4 regions of the Streptomyces sp. NPDC018019 genome follow, and region 1 is predicted to be linked to each of the others. Evidence: riboswitches for the same ligand, from Rfam matches in the RefSeq annotation. Region 1 holds a riboswitch; each other region holds the start of a gene.

Region 1 (7,337 bases):
CGCGTCCCCTCCGGATAGATCCCCAGCACCCGCCCCTTGCGCAGCACGGCCAGCCCGGACCGCAACGCGGCCTGCGCCGCCCTGCCGCCGGACCGGTCCACCGGAATCTGCCCGATGCCCCGGAAGAAGGCCGCGGTCAGCCGCCCGCGCAGGCCGGGCCCGGTGAAGTACTCGGACTTCGCCAGAAACGTGACCCGGCGCGGCACGATCACCGGCATCACGAAGTGGTCGGAGAACGACAGATGATTGCCCGCGATGATCGCCGCCCCGTCCGACGGCACATGCTCCAGCCCTTCCACCCGGGGCCGGAAGATCAGCCGCAGCAACGGCCCCAGCAGCACGTACTTGAGCACCTGGTAGAACACAGGGGTTCCCCTCACTCTCCGGAGCCGGCTCAACGGCGCTGTTTCCGCAGGTCGGATGAGGTGCAGAGGAGATCTAGTCTAGACGCGGGCGAGAGCTCGGGCGCCCCGTCGTGCGGGAAAAACCCCCACGGCGGCCCTGTACGCACCCTCGGACCGCGCCGCGTGGCGGGACCATCGCGGCGACGGTCGCGCATGCCGCGGCGGCAGCGACGGCTGGGAGGGCGTTCGGGCGCCCTCCCAGCCGCACCGGTTCAGGACAGGGGAATCTCCGCACGGACGGTCCGCGCGGCGGCGACGAGGTTCTCCAGCGAAGCACGGGTCTCGGGCCAGGCGCGGGTCTTCAGACCGCAGTCCGGATTGACCCACAGGCGCTCGGCCGGGATGGCGTCAAGTCCCTTGCGCAGCAGGCTCGCCACCTCCTCGGCGCTCGGTACGCGCGGCGAGTGGATGTCGTACACCCCCGGCCCCGCCTCGCGCGGATAGCCGTGCTGCGCCAGTTCGCGCGCCACCTGCATGTGGGAACGGGCCGCCTCCAGGCTGATGACGTCGGCGTCGAGATCGTCGATGGCCCGGACGATGTCGCCGAACTCGGCGTAGCACATGTGCGTGTGGACCTGGGTCCGGTCCCGCACCCCGCCGGTGGTGAGACGGAACGCCTCGGTGGCCCAGGCGAGGTAGGCGGCACGGCCGGCGGCGCGCAGCGGCAGCGTCTCGCGCAGCGCGGGCTCGTCCACCTGGATCACCGAGGTGCCCGCCGCCTCCAGGTCGGCGACCTCGTCGCGCAGGGCCAGCGCCACCTGGCGGGCGGTGTCGCCGAGCGGCTGGTCGTCGCGGACGAAGGACCAGGCGAGCATGGTGACCGGGCCGGTCAGCATGCCCTTCACCGGCCGGTCGGTGAGCGACTGCGCGTACCGCGTCCACCGCACCGTCATCGGCTCGGGCCGCGCCACGTCACCGGCGAGGACCGGCGGCCGGACGTAGCGCGTGCCATACGACTGGACCCAGCCGTGCTGGGTGGCGAGGTAGCCGGTCAGCTGCTCGGCGAAGTACTGCACCATGTCGTTGCGTTCGGGCTCGCCGTGCACCAGGACGTCGATCCCCGCCTTCTCCTGGAAGGCGAGGACCGCACGGATCTCGTCCTTGATCCGCTCCTCGTACGCGGCCGTGCCGATGCGTCCCGCCCGCAGACCGGCCCGGGCGGCGCGCAGTTCGGTGGTCTGCGGGAAGGACCCGATGGTGGTGGTCGGCAGCAGCGGCAGGCCCAGGTGGGCCCGCTGGGCGACGGCCCGCTCCGGGTACGGCGCCGAGCGGCGGGCGTCGGCGCCGGTGACGGCGGCGGCGCGGGCGCGTACGGCGGGATCGTGGGTGAGCGCGGAGCCGGCACGGGACGCCAGGGCCGCGCGGTTGGCGGCGAGTTCGGCGGCGATCGTGTCGGTGCCCTGCGCGAGGCCGCGGGCGAGCGTGACGATCTCGCCGGCCTTCTGCTTGGCGAACGCGAGCCAGCGCAGCACCTGCGGGTCGATGTCGCGCTCGGCGGCGGCGTCGAGCGGCACGTGCAGCAGGGAGCAGGAGGCCGCCACGTCGACCCGGTCGGCCAGGCCCAGCAGCGTACCGAGGGTGGCCAGGGACTTCTCGTAGTCGTTGAGCCAGACGTTGCGGCCGTTGACGACACCGGCGACCAGGCGCTTGCCGGGCAGGCCGCCCACGGCGGCGAGCGCGTCCAGATTGCCGGCGGCGGCTTCGGCGAAGTCCAGCGCCAAGCCGTCGACCGGAGCCTTGGCCAGCACCGGCAGGGCCTCGCCGAGCTGGTCGAAGTACGAGGCGACCAGCAGCTTCGGGCGGTCGGCGAGCGCGCCGAGGTCGCGGTACGCCCGCTCGGCGGCGTTGAGTTCGGCCGGGGTGCGGTCCTGCACCAGGGCGGGCTCGTCCAGCTGGACCCACGTCGCACCGGCCGCGCGCAGGTCGGCCAGGACCTCCGCGTAGACGGGCAGGAGCCGGTCGAGCAGGGTCAGCGGGTCGAAGTCGGCGGCCACACCGGGGGCGGGCTTGGCCAGCAGGAGGTAGGTGACCGGGCCGACGAGCACCGGGCGCGGCGTGTGGCCGAGCGCGAGCGCTTCCGCCAGCTCGCCGACCTGCTTGGCGGAATCCGCGGTGAAGACCGTGTGGGGCCCCAGCTCCGGGACCAGGTAGTGGTAATTGGTGTCGAACCACTTCGTCATCTCCAGCGGCGCCACGTCCTGCGTGCCGCGCGCCATGGCGAAGTAGCCGTCCAGTGCGTCGGCCTCGACGGCGGCGCGGTGCCGGTCCGGGACGGCTCCGACCATGACGCTGGTGTCCAGGACGTGGTCGTAGTACGAGAAGTCACCGGTCGGCACCTCGTGGACGCCGGCGTCGGCCAGCTGCCGCCAGTTCGCACGGCGCAGGTCCCGCGCGGTCTCCCGCAGGGCGTCCGCGGTGACGCGGCCCTTCCAGTAGCCCTCGACGGCCTTCTTCAGTTCCCGGTGCCGGCCCTGGCGGGGGTAGCCGTACACGGTGGCCCGTGCTGCCGCGGCTGCGGGCTTCGCTGTCACGGATCTCTCCTTCGCGGATACGTGGTCTGCACGCCCCGGGGACGGACGAGAACGCGAAGGGACGACGCGCCGGGCGAGCCGTGCGGCGTCCGATGACACCCCTGCCCGCCTGACATGTACTCTCCCGGACGCACGTCCGGGATGCTCCCAACCCGCCCTCGAAGGTCTCCGGAACTCACCGCGCACGCATGGACGCGCGCGGGCAACGGGCAGGTCTTCGGACTCGCGGGCACGCCTGCCGGGCTCTCCCGGCGGGCCCCTACTGGCCGTCGCTTCCCGGATCCGGCCCGGATCCAGTGCGTATGACGGCGGTCGTTCCCGCTCACCGCTGCGGGGCAGTCCCGGATTCCCACCGGGTTCCCTCTTACGACGCGCCTGCCTGGCGGGCAGGGCGAACCAGCTGCACCCGACACAGTAGAGCGATCACCACGTGCCCCGACACCCCTGTTCACATAGCGGTACGTGAAATACGACGCAGGGGCACCACAGCGTCAGGGGCGGCCCGGCCGGAACAGCCGAACCGCCCCTGGGGTGGGCCGTGATCCGTGACGTCCTGCGCTGGGGCAGGGAGCGCCCGAGAGGTCAGCCGGTGCGCGGCTTCGGCGCGGTGGAGAAGTGACCGGACGCGAGCTGCCATTCCCGGTGCAGGGTGCCCAGCGGGATGCGCTTCTGGAAGAGCGGGGTGCCGAAGACCGTCAGCTGGGTCTGGAGCGCGCCCGTCAGATCCAGCCCGCCGAAGGCTTTCCAGTCGGCCGTGGCGGTCGCCTTCGTACCGTTTCCGCTCTTCGCGCTGTCCGCGCCGTTCCTGCCTTTCCCGCCGGTCCCGCCGTTCCCGCCGAACGAACCGGTGGCCACGGCACTGGCCTCGCCGCGCAGGTACGGGGCGACATCGGCGCTCACCCCGACCGCGCCGTACAGACCGACGCTCGCCTCCGCGCCGAGCGTGGCCTTCGCCCGGCCCTCCGCCGTCACGGCGGCCTGGACCGGCGTCGCGTGCAGGCCGGACTCGCTGACGGGCCGCCACCCCTCGGCCCAGGTGTAGCCGCCGCCCACCCGGAAGTCGCCCTTGACGTCCTGCTTGATGTCGACGCTGACCCGGCCGTCCGCCTCGACCGCCAGGTAGCATGTGAGGTCCAGGTTCACGACGACCGGGACCGGGCCCACCTGGATGACCGGATCGGCGTGCAGCTTGGCGAACGGCGTCCGCAGCGGCTTGCCGTTCCCGGCCGAGGCGGCGGCCCGGCCCTTGAAGCGCCACTGGGAGGACCAGTCACCGGACAGCCCGATGAACGCGCCGCCGGGCGCCGTGCGGGCCGCGGCGGTGGGAGCGGGCGTGTTCCCCGGGCGGCTGCCGTCGTAAGCGAACTCCACCTTGGGGGAGAGCTCCACGAACCCGGCGACCGAGGCCGCGGCGCTCGCCGGGGCGTCCTCGGCGGTGGCCACCGACGCGCCGACATCGAGGCGCAGGCTGCCCAGCGGCAGCGTGGCGCCATGGGGCCCGAAGCGACGCTCGCCCTTCTGCGCCCAGGACACCTGCACGCCCTTGACCAGCGGCTCGACCGAGACGGCTGACGGGGCGACGGCCACCTTCCCGTTGGCCTTGCCCTTGCCCAGCAGCGCGTCGAGCGTGGTCGGGGCGGTGTTGACCTCGGTCCCCGCCCGCGTCGTGCCCCGCACCGCGGTGACCTTGGCGAGTACGCCGCTGGGGGCGCCGGGGGCGGGTGCGCTCGCGATGACGTCACCGACCTCCACGGCCGAGTTCTTCGGGGCGGGGGATGCGGAGGCGGAGGGGGATGCTGAGGTGGACGCCGAGGCGGAAGGGGCCGGGCGGTGCTTGACCGGACCGGCGACGACCGCGCGTCCGCTGCGGCGGTCGTACGAGGCGACCCGCAGCGCGGACTTGTACTGCGGGCGTCCATCGCCGGACGGGCGCGCCACGGCGGCCGCACCGGCGGAGCCGGACGACGCGGGGGCCGCACCGACGGTCAGCCGCTGCCCGCCGCCACCCTTGCCGACGGAGGTACCGGCGGCGTCGTTGCCCTCGGCGGCCGGGGCTGCGGTCGCTCCGGTACCGGGATCGGTGGACGCGGCGGCGCCGGTGCCGGAGCCACCGGCTGCCGAACATCCGGCGGTCAGCAGGGAGATGACGGTCAGGGCAGGTATGAGTGCCTGCTTGGTGATCGTGCGCAAGATTGACCCTGGAGAAGGTGGGGGTGGGGCACACCGCGCCGAAGTCGCCTCCGGAAACGGCGCCTCACAACAATCGGACGGTTGCGAAGGAGTGCACAGGGGTGCAGAGCAGTGCGGGAGGGGTGTGCAGAGGTGCGGGAGGTTTGACGTGCGGGAGGTTCGACGTACGGGGAGGGAGCTGGGTGATCATGCCATGACGGCTGTGCCGGGGCGAATTCGGCCCGAGCGCCCCCTCTTTGGCACGGCGGGCAGCGCGGTGGGGTACGGGCGCGACCGGCCCACCCATCGCCCCGAACCTCTTTGTGCTCCTATCACACACGTGCACGCCCACCGCGCGCGACCGGGTTGATTCTCCGGTTTCCCGGCGGAGCCGCAGCGGGGTCCGGCACATTCGGTGCATGAACGGTTACGAGGACAGGGTGCCCGGCTACCTCACCTTCCGGGTGGCCCCGCAACCGGGCCCCATCGCCGCCTTCGCGGACCAGGAGGCGTGGCAGGCGCGGGAGCGATACCCGGAACTGCTGGGGGTGGGGCTGGCGGAGTTCTTCTACGCGAAGGAGCGCGACGCCGGCGGGTGGGAGCTGTTCGAGTACGGCGCCTCGGAACCGCAGGGGGCCAGGGACTCCCTCGGGTCGCACTTCCGCCTGTGCGCCAAAGAGGCCGGGGAGGCCGGTGACGCGGAGGCGCAGAAGGAGTGGATGGCGGCGGCGCTGCGCATGGACCGGGAGGTCGTCGACGAGGTCCGGGTCCGTGGAGAGCGGTTCCGCATCGTACGCGCCGCGAAGTTCATCCGCATGGGCCGTAGCGGGCCTGAACCGCCCCGCCCCTCCGACCCCGACCCGGCGGAGGTCGGCGAGGCCCTGCGCGTGCCGTCCCGGACCAAGGGGTTCGTCGTCGACCCGTATGTCAGCACCGGTCTGTCGGACGGCCTGCTGAAACTGGATCTCGTGCAGTTCATCGGGGTGTCGCCCAATACACCGGCAGAGGTGCACGCCGACGCGGTGCGTGCTGCTGAGAAATACCCGGGCGGTGTGCTGCTGCCCGCGGTGTTCATGACGTCGGAGCGGGTGGACGGGCAGTGGCGAGCGCAGAATCCGGGGGCGTCGGACAGTACGCCGCAGGGGGCCCGGGACGGACTGGCGGCGTGGCTCCGGGTGATGGCGCCGTTCAACCTGAGGCTGTCGGACGAGAAGCGCGCGGAGTACGCGCGAGCGGCCGACGTGCTGGACGAGAAGCGCAGCAACGGCCTGAGCGTCGACGGGCGCCGGTTCCGCATCACACGGGTCGAACGGCTGGTCCGGGTCGGCCCCGGTGGCCCGGAAGGACCGCGCCCCAGTGACTTCGATCCGCAGCCTCCCGTGGAGGTCCACACACAGCAGCTGAAGGATCAGGGGCTGTGGAAGGAGGACGACGAGGACGAGCCGATCGAGCTGGACGAGCGGGCGCGCGAGTTCAAGGAATTGTGGGAGCAGGAGGAAGTACGCCGCGCGGCGGCCAAGGAGCGCAGGATGAACAAGAAGCGCAGCTGACCCGGTCGTCCGCGCGCTGTGGTGCTCCGCCTCGGGCGGCCGGGGCACCACCGCAGCGGTTGTGTGCAGCCGTGCATACAGGCACCTGGGTACGGCGATCACAGTCCGGGCCACGGCAACTGTGGCTGCCAGCATTCGCCAGCCAGCCAGCCAGGAAGCCTGCCTGCCCGCCCGCCAGCCCGGCCCCCATGCTCGCGGGCGGATGGGGGCGAGCAGGCGGGGCGCGGGCGGGAGAAATCCGGTCGCGACGGGAGTCGGCCGCTGCTAGCTTGCGGCCGTGGATCTCTTCTCACGCTCATGGACGGCGCTGCGCACCGCGGTCGCCGAGCTCTCGGACGAGGACTTCGCCCGACCGTCCGGCTGCGACGGCTGGCTGGTGCGGGACCTGGTGTGCCATCTGATCATCGACGCCCAGGACGTCCTGATCACCCTCGTCACCCCCACCGCATCGGAACCGACCCGGGACGCGGTGACGTACTGGGAGGTCACCGGGACACCGCCGACCGGCGATGACCCGCTCGACGCACTGATCGTCCGCCTGGCCGCCGCGTACGAGGATCCGTCGCTGCTCACGTTCCACCTCGACGACCTCGGCTCGGCCGCCGGCCGCGCCGCCGGACTCGCGGACCCCGCGATCCGGGTCAGCACCCGCGACGTGGTGCTCACCGCGGGCGACTACCTCT
Region 2 (7,337 bases), on a different contig from region 1:
ACCAGGACCAGGTCGCCGACGCGCGCGGAGACGTTGCCGGAGGTGCCGACGACCAGCCCGTCGGTGACCGTGCGGCGGGCGGTGGCGACCAGCTCGCGCCAGGCGTCGTCGAGGGCTTCCCGGTCCGTCATGCGTGTGCCTCCGGTGTGCGGTGCGGGCGCCGGCCCCGCCGGGGTGCGCGGGGGTGGTGCGCGGGTGGCTGCCGACACCGTACGGGCCGTGCACGGCGCCATGGGGCGGATCCCCGCCTTCCGGTATCCGTCATGCCCGACCGGTGGCACCTCGGTGGGAATTGACCGAGCATCGACCACCTTGTACGGATCACTCGGTACGCTGCCTGGGATTTGTCATGCACGTAGCCATGCCGTACATCGTCATCCTGGGATTCCCGGGGGGAATCATGGCCCGTGATCACGATCGCCTGCCCGACGCACCGTGCCCGCCCCACCGGCCCTGCGCCCCGCAGCGCCCGCCGCGCACCCGGCGGCGCCGGTTCGCCGCCGGCTCCCTCGCCCTCGGCGCGCTCACCGCCGTCCTGTACACCGCCGTGCCCGCGCCGCCCGCCGCCGAGGCCGCCGGCAAACCGCTCGGCCACGACATCTCCTCCCACCAGGGCGCCGTCGACTGGCGGAGCGTACGGGCGAAGGGCGGCCGGTTCGTCTACGTCAAGGCCACCGAGTCGAACTGGTACCGCAACCCCTACTTCTCCCGGCAGTACCGCGGCGCACGCAAGGCCGGCCTGCTGCGCGGCGCCTACCACTTCGGCGTGCCGAGCGCGTCCTCCGGCACCGCGCAGGCCCGGCACTTCCTGCGCCACAGCGGCGGGTGGAAGGCGGACGGCCGGACGCTGCCGCCCGCCCTCGACATCGAGCACAACCCGTACGACCGGGAGCGGGCGTGCTTCGGGATGAGCGGCGCGGCGCTGGTCCGGTGGATCCGCGGGTTCAGCGACGAGGTGCTGCGGCAGACCGGGCGACGGCCGGTGATCTACACGACGGCGCGGTGGTGGAACGGCTGCACCGGCGGCAGCCGGGCGTTCGCCGCCACCCACCCGCTGTGGCTGGCCCGCTGGCACGGCGCGCCCGGGAAGCTGCCGGCCGGCTGGGCGTACCCGAGCTTCTGGCAGTATGCGAGCCACGGCGCACTGCCGGGCGACCAGAACAAGTGGAACGGCACGGCCGCACAGCTCCGGCGCTTCGCCCGGGGCTGAGCCGCGGAGCGGGACCCGGAACGCCGGGACGCGGCGCGGGACCAGAGCGCCGGATCGCGAGGCCGGGACGCGGGCCCCCGGCACCGGTACCCATGGGACCCTTGAGGTTACCGGGGCCCCCGAGCTGATACGCACGGGCCCCGTGTGACGCGTCGGGCGCCTCCGCGCGCCCCCTCCGGGCACGTCACCGCGCCGCCGGGCCCAGTTCACCTTCCGTTCACCCGTCGTCCGTACGGTCCCGAGCGTTACTGACCACCGAACTGATTGCCTGGGTGAATGGAACACATCACGCTTCTCATCGGGATCGTGATCGTCACGGCCTTGGTGTTCGACTTTACGAACGGCTTCCACGACACGGCCAACGCCATGGCCACCACCATTTCCACCGGGGCACTCAAGCCCAGGATCGCGGTGGCGATGTCGGCGGTCCTCAACCTGGTCGGCGCGTTCCTGTCGGTGGAGGTCGCCAAGACCATCTCCGGCGGGATCATCGACGAGACCGCCGGCATCAGACCAGAAGTGATCTTCGCCGGACTGGTCGGCGCCATCGTCTGGAACCTCGTCACCTGGCTGGCCGGGCTCCCCTCCAGCTCCTCGCACGCCCTCTTCGGCGGACTGATCGGCGCGACCCTGGTGTCCGTCGGCGCGAGCGGCGTGCACGGCGGCGCCGTCGTCATGAAGGTCCTCATCCCGGCCGTCGCCGCGCCCATCGTGGCCGGTCTGGCCTCGATGGCCGCGACCCGGCTGACCTACCGGCTGGCCCGCAACCGCGACGAGGCGGAGACCGCCAAGGGCTACCGCGCCGGGCAGATCGCCTCCGCCGCGCTGGTCTCCCTCGCCCACGGCACCAACGACGCCCAGAAGACGATGGGCGTGATCACCCTCGCGCTGATCACCGGCGGTGTCGTCGCACCGCACGCCGACCCGCCGCTGTGGGTCATCGCCTCGGCCGGCCTGGCCATCGCGCTCGGCACGTACCTGGGCGGCTGGCGGATCATCCGCACGATGGGCAAGGGCATCACCGACATCCAGCCGCCGCAGGGCTTCGCCGCCCAGACCGGCGCCGCGGCCACCATCCTGGCCTCCTCCCACCTCGGCTTCGCGCTCTCCACCACCCAGGTCTGCTCCGGCTCGGTCATGGGCTCGGGGCTGGGCCGCAAGGGCGGTGTGGTGCGCTGGTCCACGGCGGGCCGGATGGTGATCGCCTGGGGCCTGACGCTGCCGGCCGCCGGCCTGGTCGCGGCGGGTGCCGCGCTGCTGGCGGACCAGGGCGACTGGGGCATCGCCACCGTCGCGGTCCTCGCGCTCGCGGTCTGCGGCGCGATCTGGCTGGCCTCCCGGCGCAAGCCGGTGGACCACACCAATGTCAACGAGGGTCCGGCCGTGGAGCCCGCGGGTGTGGTGACCGCCGCCCTGCAGACTGTCTCTCCGCCGCCCGCCGGCCCGGTCGGGACCGCGCCCGCTCCGGCCGTCGCCACCATCCCGGCGCCCACGGTGGCCGACGCGCCGCTCGCCGACCCGGTCGGCGTCGCCGCCCCGGTGATCGCCGCCCCGGTGGCCGCCCACCCGCACGAGACACACACGGCCAAGCTGCGCGCCAAGGCCGGCTCGGCCGCCGGCTGACCCGCCCGCACGCCCCCGGCTTCCACGAAGGAACGAGAACGCAATGAGCATCGACTGGGCAGCGCTCGGCCAGGTCTTCGGCGTCACGCTGGTCGTGACGGTCGGCATCGTGGGCCTGTTCACCCTCGGCATCGTCGGTACGTCCCGCAAGCCGCGCCAGGAGGGCGAGGCGGTGGCCGCCGACGGTCCCGCCGGGGCGGCGCGGGCCGGTGCGTACGTCTGCTTCGCGCTGTGCGCGGCGGCCGTGGCGTACGGGATCTATCTGATCGTCGCGGCCTGACCCGGCCGTAGCACGGTCCCCGGGGCGCCCGGTGGCCGCGGCACCTGCCGCGGCCACCGGGCGCCCTCGCCGTCTCCCGGACACCGCGTGCCTGTGTCCTTGCCCACAGGCCCTGCCACGGGTCCGCGCCGCAGGTCAAGCGCGAGTTGACGGGCTTCGCGGAGCGTGGTGGACTGCCGGAGCCAATCGGCGACAGATGAGGAAGTCCGGTGAGAATCCGGCGCGGTCCCGCCACTGTCACCGGGGAGCGCTCCTCCAGCAAGGGCCACGGTCCGCGTCCGGGACACGGGTTCCGTACGGACTGGAAGGCCGGGGGACGCGCCGATCCGGGAGCCAGGAGACTCTCGTCGCCGTATCCGTCGAACCAGGGCGCGGACCCTGAGTGAGGACCTACCGCCATGCCCGGCCGCAGTGCGAGACCTGCTGGACGTACCCCCGTACCGCCCCTCCGAGGCGCGACGGCGGTCTGATCCGATGCGTGCCGAACACGCCGGCTACGCGTGCGGCGCGGCCCTCGGCTTCCTCGGCGATCTGGTCGTGGGCGATCCCCGGCGCGGCCATCCGGTGGCCGCCTTCGGGCGGGCCGCGGCAGCCGTGGAGCGCCGCCTGTGGCGCGACGACCGCGGGCGCGGGGCCCTGCACACCGCGCTGTGCGCCGGCGGGACCGCCGTCGGCGCCGCGCTGCTCACCCGTGCCGTACGCCGCTCCCCCGCCACCTCCGTCGCGCTGACCGCCGCCGCCACCTGGGCCGTTCTCGGCGGCACCTCGCTGGGCCGCGAGGCGCGGGCCGTCGGCGGGGCGCTCGCCGCGGGCGATCTCGACGTGGCGCGCGAGCGGCTGCCGCACCTGTGCGGGCGCGATCCCCAGGCCCTGGACGGTCAGCAGATGGCGCGCGCGGTGGTCGAGTCCGTCGCCGAGAACACCTCGGACGCGGTGGTCGGCGCCCTGGTGTGGGGCGGCGTCGCCGGTGTGCCGGGGCTGCTGGCGTTCCGTGCCGTCAACACGCTGGACGCGATGGTGGGCCACAAGTCGCCGCGCTACCGCCGCTTCGGGTGGGCCTCGGCCCGCCTCGACGACGTCGCCGGCTTCCCCGGCTCCCGGCTGACCGCCGCGCTGGCGGTCCTGTCCGGCCCGGACCGGCGGGGCGCGTGGCGCGCCTGGCAGCAGGACGGCGCGTCCCACCCGAGCCCCAACGCGGGCCCGGTGGAGGCCGCGTTCGCGGGGGCGCTGGGCGTACGGCTGGGCGGCACCCTGGCGTACGGCGGCCGGGTCGAGCACCGGCCGGTGCTCAACGGCGGCGCCGGGCGCCCCGTGGCGGTGGCGGACATCGAGCGGGCCGTGACGCTGTCGCGCCGGGTGAGCGTGGCGGCGCTGGCGGCCACGGTCGCGGGCCGGCTGGCGGCCGGGGCGCTGCGGCGGTCCCGTACACCAGGAACGGTACGACGGTCCCGTACGGCCGGGAGGGCCCAGTGAGCAGCAGCGTGCGGACGGCGAGGAGTGCCAGGTGAACGGTTCGGGTGGGGCGCCGCTCGGCGGTGGGCTGCTGGTGGCGGGCACCACGTCCGACGCGGGCAAGAGCGTGGTGACGGCGGGCATCTGCCGCTGGCTGGCCCGCAAGGGCGTCAAGGTGGCGCCCTTCAAGGCGCAGAACATGTCGCTGAATTCGTTCGTGACGCGCGAGGGCGCGGAGATCGGGCGGGCGCAGGCGATGCAGGCGGCGGCGGCGCGCGTCGAGCCGAGCGCGCTGATGAATCCGGTGCTGCTGAAGCCGGGCAGTGACCGCAGCAGCCAGGTCGTGCTGATGGGCAAGCCGGTGGGCGAGCTGAGCGCGCGCGGCTACCACGCGGGACGCCAGGAGCAGTTGCTCGGCACGGTCACGGACTGCCTCCAGGAGCTGCGCCGTACGCATGACGCGGTGATCTGCGAGGGCGCCGGCAGCCCCGCGGAGATCAATCTGCGGCGTACCGACATCGTGAACATGGGCATCGCGCGGGCCGCCCGGATACCGGTCGTGGTGGTCGGCGACATCGACCGGGGCGGTGTGTTCGCCTCGTTCTTCGGCACAACGGCGCTGCTGTCCCGGGAGGACCAGGCGCTGGTCGCGGGCTATCTCGTCAACAAGTTCCGCGGCGATGTGACGCTGCTGGAGCCGGGCCTGGAGATGCTGAAGGAGCTGAGCGGGCGGCCCACCCTCGGGGTGCTGCCGTTCGCGCACGGCCTGGGCATCGACGAGGAGGACGGTCTCCGTGTCTCGCTGCGCGGCGCGGTCCGCGAAAGCGTCGTCGCGCCGCCGCACGGCGCCGACGTGCTGCGCGTCGCGGTGGCCGCCGTACCGCTGATGTCGAACTTCACGGACGTGGACGCGCTGGCCGCCGAACCGGGCGTCGTGGTGCGCTTCGTCGACCGCGCCGAGGAGCTGGCCGACGCCGACCTGGTGGTGCTGCCCGGCACCCGCGGCACCGTCCGCGCGCTCCAGTGGCTGCGCGAGCGCGGCATCGCGGACGCGGTGCGGCGGCGGGCCGCGGAGGGCCGCCCGGTGCTCGGCATCTGCGGCGGCTTCCAGATGCTGGGCGAACGCATCGAGGACGAGGTCGAGTCGAAGGCCGGGACCGTGGACGGGCTGGGGCTGCTGCCCGTACGCGTCCGGTTCGCGGCGGACAAGACGCTGGCCCGGCCGTCCGGCGAGGCGCTGGGCGAGCCGGTCGAGGGGTACGAGATCCACCACGGCGTGGCCGAGGTCTCCGGCGGCGAGCCCTTCCTCGACGGCTGCCGGTCCGGGTCGGTCTGGGGCACCCACTGGCACGGCTCCCTGGAGAGCGACGGGTTCCGCCGGGCGTTCCTGCGGCGGGTGGCCGCCGACGCGGGCCGCGCGTTCGTCCCGGCGCCGGACACCGGCTTCGCCGCGCTGCGCGAGGAGCAGCTCGACCGGCTGGGCGACCTGATCGAGGAGCACGCGGACACGGCGGCGCTGCTGCGGCTCATCGAGGACGGGGTGCCGGCCGGGCTGCCGTTCGTGCCGCCGGGGGCGCCGCCGATACCGCCGCCGTCCCGCACCCCGGCCGCACCCGGCGCGGCCACCACCGCGCCCGCACACCGCACGTCCCTCGAAGGGGGTACTCCCTGATGGCATCGGTCCCTTACCCGTTCACCGCGGTCGTCGGCATGTCCGACATGCGGCTGAGCCTGCTGCTCAACGCCATCTCGCCGGCCATCGGCGGGGTGCTCGTCCGCGGCGAGAAGGGCACCGCGAAGTCGACGATCGTGCGCGGTCTGACGGCGCTGATGCCGGACGTCCCGGTCGTCACCGGCTGCCGTTTCTCCTGCGATCCCGCCGCGCCGGACCCGGCGTGCCCGGACGGCCCCCACGAGACGTACGGCTCGGAGGAGCGCCCGGCCCGCATGGTCGAGCTGCCGGTCGGCGCGTCCGAGGACCGTCTGGTCGGCGCGCTGGACATCGAGCGCGCGCTGTCGGAGGGCGTGAAGGCGTTCGAGCCGGGCCTGCTGGCGGACGCGCACCGCGGCATCCTGTACGTGGACGAGGTCAACTTGCTCCACGACCACCTCGTGGACTTGTTGTTGGACGCCGCCGCCATGGGCGCCTCGTACGTGGAGCGCGAGGGCGTCTCCGTACGGCACGCCGCGCGCTTCCTGCTCGTCGGCACCATGAACCCGGAAGAGGGCGAACTGCGCCCGCAGCTGCTGGACCGCTTCGGGCTGACCGTGGAGGTCGCCGCGTCCCGCGAGCCGGACCAGCGGGTGGAGGTCGTCCGGCGCCGTCTGGCCTACGACACCGACCCGGCAGGCTTCGCAGCGCGCTGGGCCGCCGAGGAGGGCGAACTGCGGGAGCGGATCGCCGCCGCGCGGGCGCTGCTGCCGGACGTGGTCCTCGGCGACGCGGTGCTGCGGCAGATCGCCGCCGTGTGCGCCGCCTTCGAGGTGGACGGCATGCGCGCGGACATCGTGATGGCGCGCACCGCCAGCGCGCTGGCGGCCTGGGCGGGCCGTACGGCGGTCCGCGAGGAGGACGTACGGCAGGCCGCCCTGCTGGCGCTCCCCCACCGTCGCCGCCGCAACCCGTTCGACGCCCCCGGCCTGGACGAGGACAAACTCGACCAGGTGCTGGAGGAGTTCGGCGCGGACGAGGACGACGACCCGGAACCCGACCCCGACCCGGACGGCGGCCCGGAGGACGGCCCCGACGGGCCTGGCGGCGGGCAGCCGCCG
Region 3 (7,337 bases), on a different contig from region 1:
GCCCCACGCAGAAGCACTTCGGCGGCTCCAGTGCGGAGATCCCCGGCATCGGGGAGATCGGCTACATCGGCCTGACCGCGTTCGTGCTGAACGTCCTGGTCACGGTCGTTCTGACGGTGGTGCTGCGCGCGGTCAAGGCCCCGGACGGCGTCGACGAGACGTCCCCGGAGGACTACACGGCGGACGCGGGCGACAAGGGCGTCCGGGTCGACCTGCCGCCGGCCACGGCGGGGGTGCCGGTGGGGCACTGAGGCGCCAGGGGCGCCGTCGGGAGCGTTGTCAGTCCCCCGGTGCACACTGGCCGCATGGACATCACGATCAGGCCCGCGCGGCACGAGGAGTTCGCGGGGATCGGCGAACTCCTCGTGGCGGCCTACGCGGCGGACGGACTGCTGGTGCTCGGGGAAGCCGACCCGTACGCGAACGAGCTGCGCGACGTCGCGCACCGGGCGGCACACGCCGAGGTGCTGACGGCGGTCGACGCCGGCGGCACGGTGCTGGGGGCGGTGACCTTCGCCGCCCCCGGCAGTCCGTACGCCGAGATATCCGGGCCGGACGAAGGCGAATTCCGGATGCTGGCCGTCGCCCCCGCCGGCCGCGGGCGCGGCATCGGCGAAGCGCTGGTGCGCGCCTGCATGGACCGCGCCCGCTCCCTGGGACTGACCCGCATGGTGCTCTCCGCCCAGCCGCACATCAAGAACGCCCACCGCGTGTACGAGCGCATCGGTTTCACGCGGATACCGGAGCGGGACTGGGAGCCCGTACCTGGTATCACGCTGCTGGCGTTCGCCTGCGGTCTCGGCGGGACCGCGTAGCGGCTCCCGGGCCCGCCCGCCCGGTTACGGCAGTTGGTTACGGCCCCACCCTCCGTACGAACACATCCGTCACCCCGTTCGTGTCGCCCGGGACCAGGTTCGCCGCTTCGGAGTCGAAGGCCGCGGTCCGGCCCGTGGCGTCGGTGGAGGGGTTGGCGGACCGGGCCTGGGCCTGGGAGCCGTCGGCGGCGGTGCTGACCCGCTCGATGACGCCGGTCCGCATGTCCCGGACGAAGACGTCCTCCGCCTGGTTGGTGTCGCCTCGCACCAGGTCCGGCACCGAGGACTCGAAGAACAGGCGGCGGTTGTCCGCGGACAGGACGCCGCTGTCGGAACGGCCCTCCTGCGGCTGCTTGCCGTCGTAGGTGTACGTCAGCTGCTCCGTCGTGCCCTTGACGAGGTCGCGTACGAACAGGTCGGCGCGGCCCGTCGGATGGCCGGGTACCACTTCCCCGTACTGGCTGGAGAAGACCGCGTAGCGGCCGTCGGGGCTGAGGGAGGCGTTCCAGGCGCCCACCGTCTCCCCGGTCGAGCTGAGGCTTCCCACGGCGGTACGGCCGGTGTCCAGGTCGTGCACGTAGAACGGGTAGCTGTGCGGTCTGCGCAGGTCCGCCTCGCCGCGTCCGGCCGCGGCCGGGTCCGGGCGCAGGTTCGCGGCCTTGGAGATGAAGCCGACCGTGCGGCCGTCGTAGCTGATCACCGGGTTGGCGGACGGGCCGGTGGCCTGCTCGCCGGTGGCGGAGACGCTGACCCGTGTCACGGCGCCGGTCCGGCGGTCGCGGACGAAGATGTCCTGGGCCTGGTTGGTGTCGCCGGGCACCAGGTCCTCGCGGCTGGAGGCGAACGCCACGTACCGGCCGTTGGCACTGATCACCGGCATCTGGGAGCCCTGCTTGCCCTGCGGGGGCTTTCCGTCGAGCGTGACGCTCTCGGTCCGCCCGGTCCTGCGGTCGTGCACGAAGATGTCGGTGGCGGCGTTGGTGTCGCCCGGCACGAGGTTGGCCGCGCCGGACGCGAAGGCGACGTAGCGGCCGTCGGCGCTGATGGACGGGGTGGACGACCAGGAGTCGGCCTGGGTGCCGTCGCCCGCCACGCTGACCCGTTCGACGGCGCCGGTGCGCAGGTTCTTGACGAAGACGTCCGGCTGCCCGTTGGTGTCGCCGGGTACGAGGCCGGTCGCGTCGGAGTCGAAGGCGACGTACCGGCCGTCGGCGCTGATCGCCGAGGCGGACGAGCCGCCGTTGCCCTGGGTGCCGTCGGCGGCGACGCTGACGCGTTCGGTGCCGTGCGGCGGTGCGGACCGGGCGTCGGCCGTCGCGGCGGGCAGCAGCGCGGCGAGCGCGCACACGCCCGTGACGGCGGCGAGTCTTCGTACGGTGCTGGCGGTCCTCATGGTCGGTTCCCCTCCTGGTCGGTACGTTTCTGCGCCGCGCCGGCGGGCCACGCCGCACCGGCGCGCCGGTACGTCAGTGGCGGAGCCGGCGGACGAACACATCGCCCGTCCCGTTCGTGTCCCCGGGCACCAGCGCCGCGTCGCGCGAGTCGAAGGCCGCCAGCCGCCCGGCGGCGTCGGGGGCCGCGATGTCCGTCCAGGACGCCGACTGGCCGCCGTCCTCGCCGACGTTGATCCGCTCGACCCGCCCGGTGCGCAGGTCGCGGACGAAGCCGTCCACCTGGCCGTTGGTGTCACCGGGCACCAGGTTGGTGGCCGCGGAGGTGAAGAAGAGCCACCGGTTGTCCGCGCTGAGCCGCCCGTCGGAGGACCAGCCGTTGGCCTGGGAGCCGTCGTGCGCGCGGGACAGCAGCCGGGTGGTGCCCGTCTCCAGGTCGCGGGCGAAGAGGTCGTACGTCCCGTTGGTGTCGTCCGGCACCACGTCGTCGGCCACGGCGGAGAAGACCGCGTACCGGCCGTCGGGACCGAGCCGGGGGGACGGGGACACGCCGACCACGGCGTCCGTGCTGCTCAGGCTCGCCGCCCGGGTCCGCCCGGTGTCCAGGTCGTGCACGTACATGGGGTCCTGCGGCGGCGGGCGGCGGAAGCCGGGGCCGGCGGGGGTGAGATGCGTCGCCTTGGAGGTGAACCCCACCCGGCGGCCGTCGGCGCTGATCGACGGGAAGCCGGACGCGCCGTCGCCCTGCGTGCCGTCGCTCGCCACGCTGACCCGTTCCGTCGTTTCCTTCTGCACATCGTGGACGAAGACGTCCAGGCGCTCGTTGGTGTCACCGGGCACCAGGTCCGGACGGTAGGAGCCGAAGGCGAGGTGGCGTCCGCTGCCGCTGAGGGCGAAGTTCTGCACCCCGAATCCGTACGGGGACCGGCCGGCGCCCGCCGTGGGGCTCGTGGTGCGCCCGGTGCGGCGGTCGTGCACGAAGACGTCGCCCTCGCCGTTGGTGTCGCCGGGCACCAGGTTCGTCGCGCTGGAGTAGAAGGCCACGTACCGCCCGTCGGCGCTGATCCCGGGCGAGCCGGAGAGGCCGTCGCCGGGCGTGCCGGTACTGCCGACGCTGGCCAGGCCGACCTTTCCCGTCCGTAAATCCTTGACGTAGACGTCCTGGTGGCCGTTGGTGTCCGATGGTCCCAGATTGGTGGCTTCCGAGGTGAATGCCACGAACCGCCCGTTCGCGCTGAGCGCCGGCGCTCCTGAAAAACCGTTTCCCTGCGTCCCGTCCGCGGCGACGCCGACCCGCTCGGTCGCCGGTGCCGCCGGCCTCGCGGCGGCGCTCGCCGCGGGCAGCACTCCCGCCACGGCACACGCACCCGCCACCAGCCCCACGGCCTTCACGACACCCCGCGCCGCACCGTTCCTTCGCATGTCTCCCCCCCTTGCCCAACTCCCCCACCCGCCCCGCCGGCCGACGGAGCAGACAAGGAGCCAATACGCTTCAGGGGTCCCGGTCAACGCATCAGGGACATTCCGCGCCACCAATACGCCCCCTGCATCAGCCCCCGTCCAGGCCGCCCGGAGCGGTGCCGGACGACGCCGGAACGGCCGTGGAACCCCCCGGGAACAGGGCCCCCGAAGCGGCTCGGAAGCGCCTTCACAGCGGCCCGGAAGCGGCCCCGAGGCGGCCCCGGCGAGCCCCGCCGGGAGGCCCGGAACGGCCGCTGAATACCACGGCTTCGGACAACCCCGCCCCAACGCGACACAAGATATGGGGGTGGGTGCACGAGGCAGCACAAGATGTATGCTCGTCCTCGCTGTCGTCGCAGGGGAATCCGGTGCGAATCCGGAACTGTCCCGCAACGGTGTACGAAGTGCGGCAATCCGCACCCGTGAGTCCGAAGACCTGCCCACAGTACGCCCGCGCCACCTCCGGCGCGGTCGACGATACGTCCGGGCCTCGCGGGTTGGGCCGGTGGACGCTGCGCGGTGTGCCCGCGCGCCCCTCGGCATACCAGGGGTGCCGCACGCCCGTACGCGGCCCTCCGCTCCTCCCCCGGGCCCCCGCCGAGTGAGGGAGAGCAGCACGTGACCATCGCGCCAACGGAGCCCGCATCAGCCGAGCAGGTCGTGCAGCCCGCGAAGGACACGCAGCCCCGGCAGGGTGCCGGCGGCCGGGCCGAGGACGGCCCCGGCGCCGCGCTGCTGCGCACACTGACCGACCTCACCGCCGACCTGGACGCCACCGACCCCGGCAAGATCGCCGCCGCCGCGCTGCGCGGCCGGCACCCCGGCTCCGACGAGGCCGAGCTGCGCTCGCTGGCCATGGAGGCCGCGGCCGGCCTGATCGGCGACGAGCCGCAGTACTCCAAGCTGGCCGCCCGCCTGCTGACCCGTGCCATCGCGGAGGAGGCGGCCGCGGAGGGGGCGGTCGCCTTCTCCGCCTCCGTCGCCACCGGCCACCGCGAGGGCCTGATCGCCGACTCCACGGCGGCGTTCGTCCGCACCCACGCGGCCCGGCTGGACGCGCTGGTCGAACGGGCCCTGGCGGACGGCGCGGACGACCGGTTCGGCTACTTCGGCCTGCGCACCCTGCACTCCCGCTACCTGCTGCGCCACCCGATCTCCCGGCAGGTCATCGAGACCCCGCAGCACTTCCTGCTGCGCGTGGCCTGCGGCCTGGCCGAGGACCACAGCGAGCGGGCCCTGGACGACGTCGCCGAGCTGTACCGGCTGACCAGCTCGCTGTCGTACCTGCCCTCCTCGCCCACCCTGTTCAACTCCGGCACCCGGCACCCGCAGATGTCCTCCTGCTACCTGCTGGACTCCCCGCTGGACGAGCTGGACTCGATCTACGACCGCTACCACCAGGTGGCGCGCCTGTCGAAGCACGCCGGCGGCATCGGCCTGTCGTACTCCCGGGTGCGCGCCCGCGGCTCGCTGATCCGCGGCACCAACGGCCACTCCAACGGCATCGTGCCGTTCCTGCGCACCCTGGACGCCTCGGTCGCGGCCGTGAACCAGGGCGGCCGTCGCAAGGGCGCCGCCTGCGTCTACCTGGAGACCTGGCACGCGGACCTGGAGGAGTTCCTGGAGCTGCGCGACAACACGGGCGAGGAGGCCCGGCGCACCCACAACCTGAACATCGCGCACTGGATCCCCGACGAGTTCATGCGGCGCGTCGAGGCCGACGCCGACTGGTCGCTGTTCTCCCCCAGCGACGTGCCCGAGCTGGTGGACCTGTACGGCGACGAGTTCGACGCCGCGTACCGCGCGGCGGAGGCCGCGGGCCTGGCCGTCAAGCAGGTCCCGGCGCGCATCCTGTACGCGCGGATGATGCGCACCCTCGCGCAGACCGGCAACGGCTGGATGACCTTCAAGGACGCCGCCAACCGCACCGCCAACCAGACCGCCGAGCCCGGCAAGGTCGTGCACTCCTCGAACCTGTGCACCGAGATCCTGGAGGTCACCGACGACGGCGAGACGGCCGTCTGCAACCTCGGCTCGGTCAACCTCGCCGCCCACCTGGGCGACGACGGCGAGATGGACTGGGAGCGGCTGGACGCCACGGTCCGCACGGCGGTGACCTTCCTGGACCGCGTGGTGGACATCAACTTCTACCCGACCGAGCAGGCCGGCGCCTCCAACTCCCGCTGGCGGCCGGTGGGCCTGGGCCTGATGGGCCTCCAGGACGTCTTCTTCCGCCTGCGGCTGCGCTTCGACTCGCCCGAGGCGCGGGAGCTGTCCACCCGCATCTCCGAGCGGATCATGCTCGCGGCGTACGAGGCGTCCGCCGACCTGGCCGAGCGGCACGGCCCGCACCCGGCCTGGTCCGCGACCCGTACGGCCCGGGGCGTGCTGCACCCCGACCACTACCCGAACGCCGAGCCGCGCTGGGCGGACCGGTGGGCGGCGCTGCGCACCCGTATCGCGGCGACCGGCATGCGCAACTCGCTGCTGCTGGCCATCGCGCCGACCGCCACCATCGCCTCCATCGCGGGCGTGTACGAGTGCATCGAGCCGCAGGTCTCCAACCTGTTCAAGCGCGAGACGCTGTCGGGCGAGTTCCTCCAGGTCAACGCGTACCTGATCGAGGAACTGAAGGCGCTGGGCCTGTGGGACGAGCGCACCCGTGACGCGCTGCGCGAGGGCAACGGCTCGGTGCAGGACCTGGACTGGATCCCCGCCGAGACCCGTGAGCTGTACCGCACGGCGTGGGAGATCCCGCAGCGCGCGCTGATCGACATGGCGGCGGACCGTACGCCCTACCTCGACCAGAGCCAGTCGCTGAACCTGTTCATGGCGTCGCCGACCATCGGCAAGCTCAGCTCGATGTACGCCTACGCCTGGAAGCGCGGCATCAAGACCACGTACTACCTCCGCTCGCGGCCGGCGACCCGTATCGCCCAGTCCGCGCGCGGCACGGGCGGGGGCGCGCAGACCGCTCCCGTACCCGCCCAGGCGGCCGACCCCGAGGCCGTCGCCTGCTCCCTGGAAAACCCCGAGTCCTGCGAGGCATGCCAGTAATGACGACCGCACCCGAGAAGAACCAGCCCGCCGAGACGACCGCGGCCGCCTCGCACACCGCCACCACCGGCAAGAAGAACCTCCTCGACCCGGGCTTCGAGCTGACCCTGCGCCCGATGCGCTACCCGGACTTCTACGAGCGCTACCGCGACGCGATCAAGAACACCTGGACGGTGGAGGAGGTCGACCTCCACTCCGACGTCGCCGACCTCGCCAAGCTCTCGCCGGGCGAGCAGCACCTGATCGGCCGGCTCGTCGCCTTCTTCGCGACCGGCGACTCGATCGTGGCGAACAACCTGGTGCTGACGCTCTACAAGCACATCAACTCCCCCGAGGCGCGGCTCTACCTGAGCCGGCAGCTGTTCGAGGAGGCCGTGCACGTCCAGTTCTACCTGACCCTGCTGGACACCTACCTGCCCGACCCGGACGACCGCGCGGCCGCGTTCGCCGCGGTGGAGAACATCCCCTCCATCCGGGAGAAGGCCGAGTTCTGCTTCAAGTGGATGGACTCGGTCGAGTCCATCGACCGGCTGGAGAGCAAGGCGGACCGCCGCCGCTTCCTGCTGAACCTGATCTGCTTCGCGGCCTGCATCGAGGGCCTGTTCTTCTACGG
Region 4 (7,337 bases), on a different contig from region 1:
GCGGGTACGGAGGTCGGGCTCGACCTGGACGGCGCGTTCGCCGAGTACATCCGGCTGCCCGAGCGGTTCCTCCACACCCTCCCCGAGGACATGCACTTCGACCGCGCGGTGGTCGTGGAACCGCTGGCCTGCGCGCTCAACAACATCGAAGCGGGCCGGGTGCGGGCCGGGGAGACCGTGGTCGTCGCCGGCGGCGGGCCGGTCGGTGTGGTGTGCGCGATGGCGGCCCAGCACCACGGCGCCCGGGTGCTGCTGACCGAGCCGGACCCGTACCGGCAGGAGCTGTGCCGCGAGGTGTTCGCCAGGGACTTCGGCGGCCGGGTCACCGTCCACACGCCGGACGCCCCGGCCCTCGCGGGGCAGGGCGACGTGGTCATCGACACCGTCGGCAGCCTGCTGGAGCAGTGCCTGGCGTACGCGGCGGTCCGCGGCCGTGTCGTGATCATGGGCTACAACAGCAACGCGTCGGCCACCGTGCGCCCGCTGGAGATCCTCCAGCGCGGGTTGCAGATCATCGGGGCCGGGGACTACAACAGCCGGCTGTTCCCCCGGGCGATAGAGCTGGCCCGGTGGCTGCCGCTGGAGCGGCTGGTGACCCACCGCTTCCCGCTGGAGCAGCACGAGGCGGCGTTCGCGGCGCTCGCCGCGGCGCCCGGGACCCCGTATTCGGCGCTCAAGGTCGTGCTGGTGCCGGAGTGATCCGTGGCGGACGGCCCGCGCGGTCGGCCTGGTGCCGGCCGCGCGGGCCGTGGCGGCGCTCCCGTAGGAAGCCGTCCGCCCTCACGAGAAGTCGACGGCCGCCAGTACCGGGCCCGCGGCGAGCAGCGCGTACTGGAGCCACACGGTGCTGCACCGTGCCCGGTATCCCAGGCCCGCCGCCGGGACGCACAGGGCGATCAGCCCCGGGACCGGGGAGAGTGCCAGCGCCGTCCGCGCGGCGGGCAGCAGCGGCCCGCTCGCGCCGTCGCCGCTGTACGCCTGGTTCAGAACGATGATCACGAAGAGGAAGTACGCGGCGGCGAGCAGCAGGAGGCCGAGCCCGGCGAACACCCGCAGCGCCGTCGTGGAGGGCGCGAAGGGGTCACGCTGCGGCAGGTCGGCGGGGGCGGGTGAAGGTGCGGGTGCGCTCATGACCGCCAGCCTGACTTCGGCGGCGCGGCGCGGCATCGGTGCACGTACTCAACGCCGTCGGGGACCCGTACTCACTTTCCGCCGGCGCTCGTCCCCGCACCCGGCGCGGTCGCGGGCGTGGAGCGCGGTGCCGCCGTCGGGCAGCCAGGGGATCTTCGGCCCCCTGGACTTACTAGGACGTCCGACTATATGTTCGTGACCAAGGCCCGCGGTGCAGGGAAGCCGGTGCGAATCCGGCGTGGTCCCGCCACTGTGACCGGGGAGTGCGACGCCGAGCTACACGCCACTGACGCGAACGAGGTCGGGAAGGCGGGCGGCGCGCGGTGATCCGGAAGCCAGGATACCGGCCGCGGGTGTTGTTCCGTGTTGTCCACGAGGATGGAGCAGACACGCATGGCACCGGTGCGTACCCCCGGCCCAGGTGATCCGGCCCGGCCCGCGGCACCGCCCGCCGGCTGACGGTCCCCCGCGCTTCGCGTTCCCACGGCCCCGCCGCGTACCGCGCCCGTTGCGCCGTACGCGCGCCCGGCCGTGCCATCCCCGGATCTCACCTGACGAGAGCAGGCCCCATGGTCCGTGAACTGACCCATTTCATCGGCGGCAAGCACACACCGGGAACATCGGGTGCTTACGGCGACGTGTACGACCCCAACACCGGCACCGTGCAGGCCCGGGTACCGCTCGCGGACCGCGCCGAGACCACGGCCGCGGTCGCCGACGCGGCGGCGGCCCAGCCGGAGTGGGGCGAGTGGAACCCGCAGCGGCGCGCCCGGGTGCTGCTGAACTTCCTGCGCCTGGTCGAGGGCGAGCGGGAGTCGCTGGCGCGGCTGCTGTCCGGCGAGCACGGCAAGACGGTCGCGGACGCGCACGGCGACCTCCAGCGCGGCCTGGAGGTGGTGGAGTTCGCCGCCGGCATCCCGCACCTGCTCAAGGGCGAGTTCACGGACAACGCCGGGACCGGTGTGGACGTGCACTCGCTGCGCCGACCGGTCGGTGTGATGGCCGGGATCACCCCGTTCAACTTCCCCGCGATGATCCCGCTGTGGCAGGCCGCCCCGGCCATCGCCTGCGGCAACGCGTTCGTACTGAAGCCGTCCGAACGGGCGCCGTCCGTGCCGCTGCGGCTCGCCGAACTGTTCCTGGAGGCGGGGCTGCCGCCGGGCGTCCTCAACGTCGTGCACGGCGGCAGGGAGTCGGTGGACACGCTGCTGGAGGACCCGCGCGTCGAAGCGCTCGGCTTCGTCGGCTCGACACCGGTCGCCGCGCACATCTACGCGACCGCCGCCGCCCACGGCAAGCGCGCCCAGTGCTTCGGCGGCGCCAAGAACCACCTGGTCGTGATGCCGGACGCCGACCTCGACCAGGCGGTGGACGCGCTGGTGGGCGCCGGGTACGGGTCGGCGGGCGAGCGCTGCATGGCGGTCTCGGTCGCCGTACCGGTGGGCGAGGAGACGGCCGACGCGCTGGTGGCGCGGCTCCGCGAGCGGATCGGCGCGCTGCGCATCGGCCGCAGCGACGACCCGCACGCCGACTTCGGGCCACTGGTGGGCCGGGACGCGCTGGACCGGGTCCGGGCGTATGTGGACCTCGGTGTCACGGAGGGCGCGGAACTGGTCGTGGACGGGCGGGGCTTCACCCTGCCGGGCCACGAGGACGGCTTCTTCGCGGGCGCCTCGCTCTTCGACCGGGTCACCCCGGACATGCGGATCTACCAGGAGGAGATCTTCGGCCCGGTGCTGTCGGTGGTACGGGCGGCGGACTACGAGGAGGCGCTGCGGCTGCCCACGGAGCACCCGTACGGCAACGGCGTGTCGGTCTTCACCCGCGACGGGGACACCGCGCGGGACTTCAGCCGCCGGGTGCACACCGGCATGGTCGGCGTGAACGTGCCGATCCCGGTGCCCGTCGCGTACCACACCTTCGGCGGCTGGAAGCGGTCCGGCTTCGGCGACCTGAACCAGCACGGGCCGGACGCGATCCGCTTCTGCACCCGCACCAAGACCGTCACCTCGCGCTGGCCCTCCGGGGCCAAGGAGGGCGCGAGCTTCACCCTCCCGACGATGGGCTGAGCCTGATGAGCGTCATGACCACCGCCACCACGACCGCCTCGCCGACCTCGCTCACCGCGGACCAGCTCGCCATCGTCGAGACGACGCTGGACTTCGCGCAGGAGCACATCGCCCCGCATGCCGTGGCCTGGGACCAGGACAAGCACTTCCCCGTGGACGTGCTGCGCAAGGCCGCCGCCCTGGGGCTCGGCGGCATCTACGTACGAGAAGAGCACGGCGGCTCCGCGCTCAGCCGCGCGGACGGCGTGCTGGTCCTCGAAGCGCTGGCCACCGCCTGCCCGTCCATCGCGGGCTACCTCTCCATCCACAACATGGTCGCCTGGATGATCGACCGGTACGGGGACGACGCGCAGCGCGCCCGCCGGCTGCCCGGCCTGTGCTCGATGGCGGACCTGGGCAGCTACTGCCTCACCGAGCCGGGTGCCGGGTCCGACGCGGCGGCGCTGCGCACCCGCGCGGTGCGCGACGGCGACGCCTACGTACTGACCGGCGTCAAGCAGTTCATCTCCGGTGCCGGGGCCTCAAAGGTGTACGTGGTGATGGCCCGTACCGGCGGGGAAGGGCCCGGCGGCATCTCGGCGTTCGTGGTCGAGCGGGACGATCCGGGGCTGTCGTTCGGCGCCGACGAGAAGAAGATGGGCTGGAACGCGCAGCCCACCCGGCAGGTGATCCTGGACGGGGTGCGCATCCCCGCGGACCGGCGGCTCGGCGCGGAGGGCGACGGCTTCCGGATCGCGATGAGCGGCCTCAACGGCGGCCGGCTCGGCATCGCCGCGTGCTCCCTCGGCGGCGGCCAGAGCGCCCTGCACGCGGCCCAGGTGTACCTCGCGGACCGGGAGGCGTTCGGCGGGCGGCTGCTGGACGCGCAGGCGCTCCAGTTCCGCCTCGCCGACATGGCGACGGAGCTGGCCGCCGCCCGTGCGCTGGTGCGGCAGGCCGCCGAGGCGCTGGACCGGGGCGATCCGCAGGCGCCGCAGCTGTGCGCGATGGCCAAACGGTTCGCCACCGACACGGGCTACACCGTCGCCGACCGCGCGCTGCAACTGCACGGGGGCTATGGCTACCTGAGTGAATACGGCATGGAGAAGATCGTCCGCGATCTTCGGGTCCATCAGATCCTGGAAGGGACGAACGAGATCATGCGCTTGATCGTGGCCCGTGGGCTGACCGGGGCGGGAACCGGCGGCGGCACCCGCCCCGGGGCCGGACCGGGAGCCGCCCGATGACCGGCGGTCCCGTACGCGCCGGCCGCGTACCCGACGCGCCCGCGCCCGACGACTCCGTGCTGCTGCGGACCGCGGGCCGGGCGGCCTACCTCACGCTCAACCGGCCGAAGGCGGTCAACGCCCTCGACCACGCCATGGTGCGCCGGATCGGCGCGGCGCTGGCCGCCTGGGAAGCCGATCCGGCGGTCGGGACCGTGGTGCTCAGCGGCGCGGGCGAGCGGGGGCTGTGCGCGGGCGGCGACATCCGCGCCATCCACGAGGACGCCCGGACCGGCGGCACGGCGTCCGCCGCGTTCTGGCGGGACGAGTACCGGCTCAACGCCCGCATCGCGCGCTGCTCCAAACCGTACGTCGCCGTGATGGACGGCATCGTGATGGGCGGCGGCGTCGGCGTCTCGGCGCACGGCAGCGTACGGATCGTCACCGAGCGGTCCAAGGTGGCCATGCCCGAGACCGGCATCGGCTTCGTGCCGGACGTCGGCGGTACCTACCTGCTGGCGCTCGCGCCCGGCGAGCTGGGCACCCATCTGGCGCTGACCGGGACGGCGGTGGGGGCCGGGGACGCCCTGCTGTGCGGGCTCGCCGACCACTACGTGCCGTCCGGGCAGGTGGCGCGGCTGATGGCGGACCTCGCCGCCGATCCGGTGCCGGACGTACTGCCGCGGTACGTACAGCAGGCGCCCGAAGGCGAGCTGGCCGCGCGCCGGGAATGGATCGACCGCTGCTACGCGGCCGGCACCGTCGAGGAGATCGTGGACCGGCTGCTCGGCAGCGGGGTCCCGGAGGCCAAGGAGGCCGCCGAGACGATCCTCGCCAAGTCCCCCACCGCGCTGAAGGTGACCCTGGCCGCGCTGCGCCGGGCCCGTGAGCTAGGGCCGCTGGAGCGGGTGCTGGACCAGGAGTACCGCGTCTCGTGCGCGGCGCTGGCCACGCCCGACCTGGTCGAGGGCATCCGCGCCCAGGTCATCGACAAGGACCGCGCGCCGCGCTGGTCCCCCGCCACCCTCGCCGAGGTCGCGGACGAGGACGTGGCCCGGTTCTTCGCACCGCTCGGCGACCGCGAACTGGGGCTCGCCGACGGTGCCGGTACACAGGAGGTGCCCTGGTGAGCGCGGAGATACGGGACGGGGACGGCGGAGCCGCCACGGTCGGGTTCGTCGGGCTCGGGAACATGGGCGGGCCGATGGCGGCCAACCTGGTGGCGGCCGGGTACCGGGTGACCGGCTTCGACCTCGCGCCGGAGGCGCTGGCGGCGGCGGCCGGGACCGGTGTCGAGCCCGCCGGTTCGGCGACCGCGGCCGTGGCGGACGCGGACGTGGTGATCACCATGCTGCCCGCCGGACGGCACGTCCTGGCCCTCTACGAGGACGGCGGGCTGCTCGCGGCGGCCCGCCCCGGCACCCTGTTCCTCGACTGCTCGACCATCGACGTGGCCGACGCGCGGGCCGCCCACGAGGCCGCCGTACGCGCCGGTCACCAGGCCCTGGACGCGCCGGTCTCGGGCGGCGTGGTGGGCGCCGGGGCGGGCACGCTGACGTTCATGGCGGGCGGCGGCGCGGCCGAGTTCGCGCGGGCCGAGCCGCTGCTCGCGGCGATGGGGAGCAAGGCGGTGCACTGCGGCGCGGCGGGCGCCGGACAGGCCGCGAAGATCTGCAACAACATGATCCTCGGCATCTCGATGATCGGGGTCAGCGAGGCGTTCGTCCTCGGGGAGAGCCTGGGCCTGTCCCACCAGGCGCTGTACGACGTGGCGTCCACCGCGAGCGGGCAGTGCTGGGCGCTGAGCGTCAACTGCCCGGTGCCCGGCCCGGTGCCGGGCAGCCCGGCCGACCGCGACTACCGGCCCGGCTTCGCGGCGCCGCTGATGGCGAAAGACCTCGGCCTCGCCGCCAACGCGGTCCGGTCGCACGGCGTGCACGCCGAACTCGGCCTCCGAGCAGCCGAGTTGTACGCGGCGTTCGCCGAGGGAGAGGGCGCCGCGGAGGACTTCTCCGGCATCGTCCGTACGATCAGGAAGCGGTCCGGCGGCGCACCGCACGCACCGTCCACCGACGCACCGGCACCCCGGACGACCGAGCAGAACGGGACGACCGCATGACCGACACCACCCAGCGCGCGGACGACCGTACGCAGCCGTACGAGACGATCCTCCTGGAGCGCACCGGCCGGACCGCGCTGCTCACCCTCAACCGCCCCAAGGCGCTCAACGCCCTCAACCTCCAGGTGATGAACGAGGTGGTGGCGGCGACCGCGGAGCTGGACCGGGACCCGGACATCGGCTGCATCGTCATCACCGGGTCGCCGAAGGCGTTCGCGGCCGGGGCCGACATCAAGGAGATGCGCCCGCGGTCGTACATGGACATGTACCTCAGCGACTGGTTCACCGCCTGGGACCGGCTGGGCGCGCTGCGCACGCCGACCGTCGCGGCGGTGGCCGGGCACGCGCTGGGCGGCGGCTGCGAGCTGGCCATGCTCTGCGACATCCTGCTCGCCGCGGACACCGCCGTCTTCGGCCAGCCGGAGATCAAACTGGGCGTCATCCCCGGCATCGGCGGCTCCCAGCGGCTGACCCGCGCCATCGGCAAGGCCAAGGCGATGGAACTGTGCCTGACCGGCCGCACGATGGACGCGGCGGAGGCCGAACGCGCCGGCCTGGTCTCCCGGGTGGTCCCCGCCGCCGACCTGCTGACCGAGGCCCGCGCCGTGGCCGGACAAGTGGCGGCGATGTCCGCACCGGTCGCGATGATGGCCAAGGAGGCGGTCAACCGCGCCTTCGAAACCACCCTCACCGAGGGCGTCCGCTTCGAACGCCGCCTGTTCCACGCGGTGTTCGCCACCGAAGACCAGAAGGAGGGCATGACGGCGTTCGTGGAGAAGCGGGCGGCGGAGTTCAGGCACCGTTGAGCGGTGC

What was found. A riboswitch is a leader RNA that binds a small molecule or an ion and turns the genes downstream of it on or off. The one in region 1 is predicted to bind cobalamin.
Region 2: it holds a riboswitch for cobalamin, as region 1 does, so the genes downstream of both, ACH4FX_RS16435 (cobalamin biosynthesis protein) here and metE (5-methyltetrahydropteroyltriglutamate--homocysteine S-methyltransferase) in region 1, are expected to answer to the same signal.
Region 3: it holds a riboswitch for cobalamin, as region 1 does, so the genes downstream of both, ACH4FX_RS17485 (ribonucleoside-diphosphate reductase subunit alpha) here and metE (5-methyltetrahydropteroyltriglutamate--homocysteine S-methyltransferase) in region 1, are expected to answer to the same signal.
Region 4: it holds a riboswitch for cobalamin, as region 1 does, so the genes downstream of both, ACH4FX_RS34565 (CoA-acylating methylmalonate-semialdehyde dehydrogenase) here and metE (5-methyltetrahydropteroyltriglutamate--homocysteine S-methyltransferase) in region 1, are expected to answer to the same signal.

The regions. Positions count from the first base shown of each region.
Region 1 is NZ_JBIRGD010000031.1:86,981-94,317, reverse strand. It holds gene ACH4FX_RS35925 (lysophospholipid acyltransferase family protein) at 1-365, opposite strand, end outside; gene metE (5-methyltetrahydropteroyltriglutamate--homocysteine S-methyltransferase) at 617-2,935, opposite strand; cobalamin riboswitch at 3,126-3,351, opposite strand; gene ACH4FX_RS35915 (hypothetical protein) at 3,518-5,125, opposite strand; gene ACH4FX_RS35910 (DUF5954 family protein) at 5,524-6,654, shown strand; gene ACH4FX_RS35905 (maleylpyruvate isomerase N-terminal domain-containing protein) at 6,932-7,337, shown strand, end outside.
Region 2 is NZ_JBIRGD010000008.1:248,911-256,247, reverse strand. It holds gene ACH4FX_RS16455 (class II aldolase/adducin family protein) at 1-131, opposite strand, end outside; gene ACH4FX_RS16450 (lysozyme) at 401-1,210, shown strand; gene ACH4FX_RS16445 (anion permease) at 1,487-2,833, shown strand; gene ACH4FX_RS16440 (hypothetical protein) at 2,877-3,113, shown strand; cobalamin riboswitch at 3,310-3,457, shown strand; gene ACH4FX_RS16435 (cobalamin biosynthesis protein) at 3,588-4,586, shown strand; gene ACH4FX_RS16430 (cobyric acid synthase) at 4,618-6,237, shown strand; gene ACH4FX_RS16425 (putative cobaltochelatase) at 6,237-7,337, shown strand, end outside.
Region 3 is NZ_JBIRGD010000009.1:159,202-166,538, reverse strand. It holds gene mctP (monocarboxylate uptake permease MctP) at 1-251, shown strand, start outside; gene ACH4FX_RS17500 (GNAT family N-acetyltransferase) at 306-815, shown strand; gene ACH4FX_RS17495 (TolB family protein) at 853-2,208, opposite strand; gene ACH4FX_RS17490 (TolB family protein) at 2,282-3,628, opposite strand; cobalamin riboswitch at 3,985-4,126, shown strand; gene ACH4FX_RS17485 (ribonucleoside-diphosphate reductase subunit alpha) at 4,286-6,724, shown strand; gene ACH4FX_RS17480 (ribonucleotide-diphosphate reductase subunit beta) at 6,724-7,337, shown strand, end outside.
Region 4 is NZ_JBIRGD010000028.1:117,809-125,145, forward strand. It holds gene ACH4FX_RS34555 (zinc-binding dehydrogenase) at 1-699, shown strand, start outside; gene ACH4FX_RS34560 (hypothetical protein) at 781-1,131, opposite strand; cobalamin riboswitch at 1,317-1,498, shown strand; gene ACH4FX_RS34565 (CoA-acylating methylmalonate-semialdehyde dehydrogenase) at 1,701-3,200, shown strand; gene ACH4FX_RS34570 (acyl-CoA dehydrogenase family protein) at 3,206-4,426, shown strand; gene ACH4FX_RS34575 (enoyl-CoA hydratase/isomerase family protein) at 4,423-5,535, shown strand; gene mmsB (3-hydroxyisobutyrate dehydrogenase) at 5,532-6,524, shown strand; gene ACH4FX_RS34585 (enoyl-CoA hydratase) at 6,521-7,330, shown strand.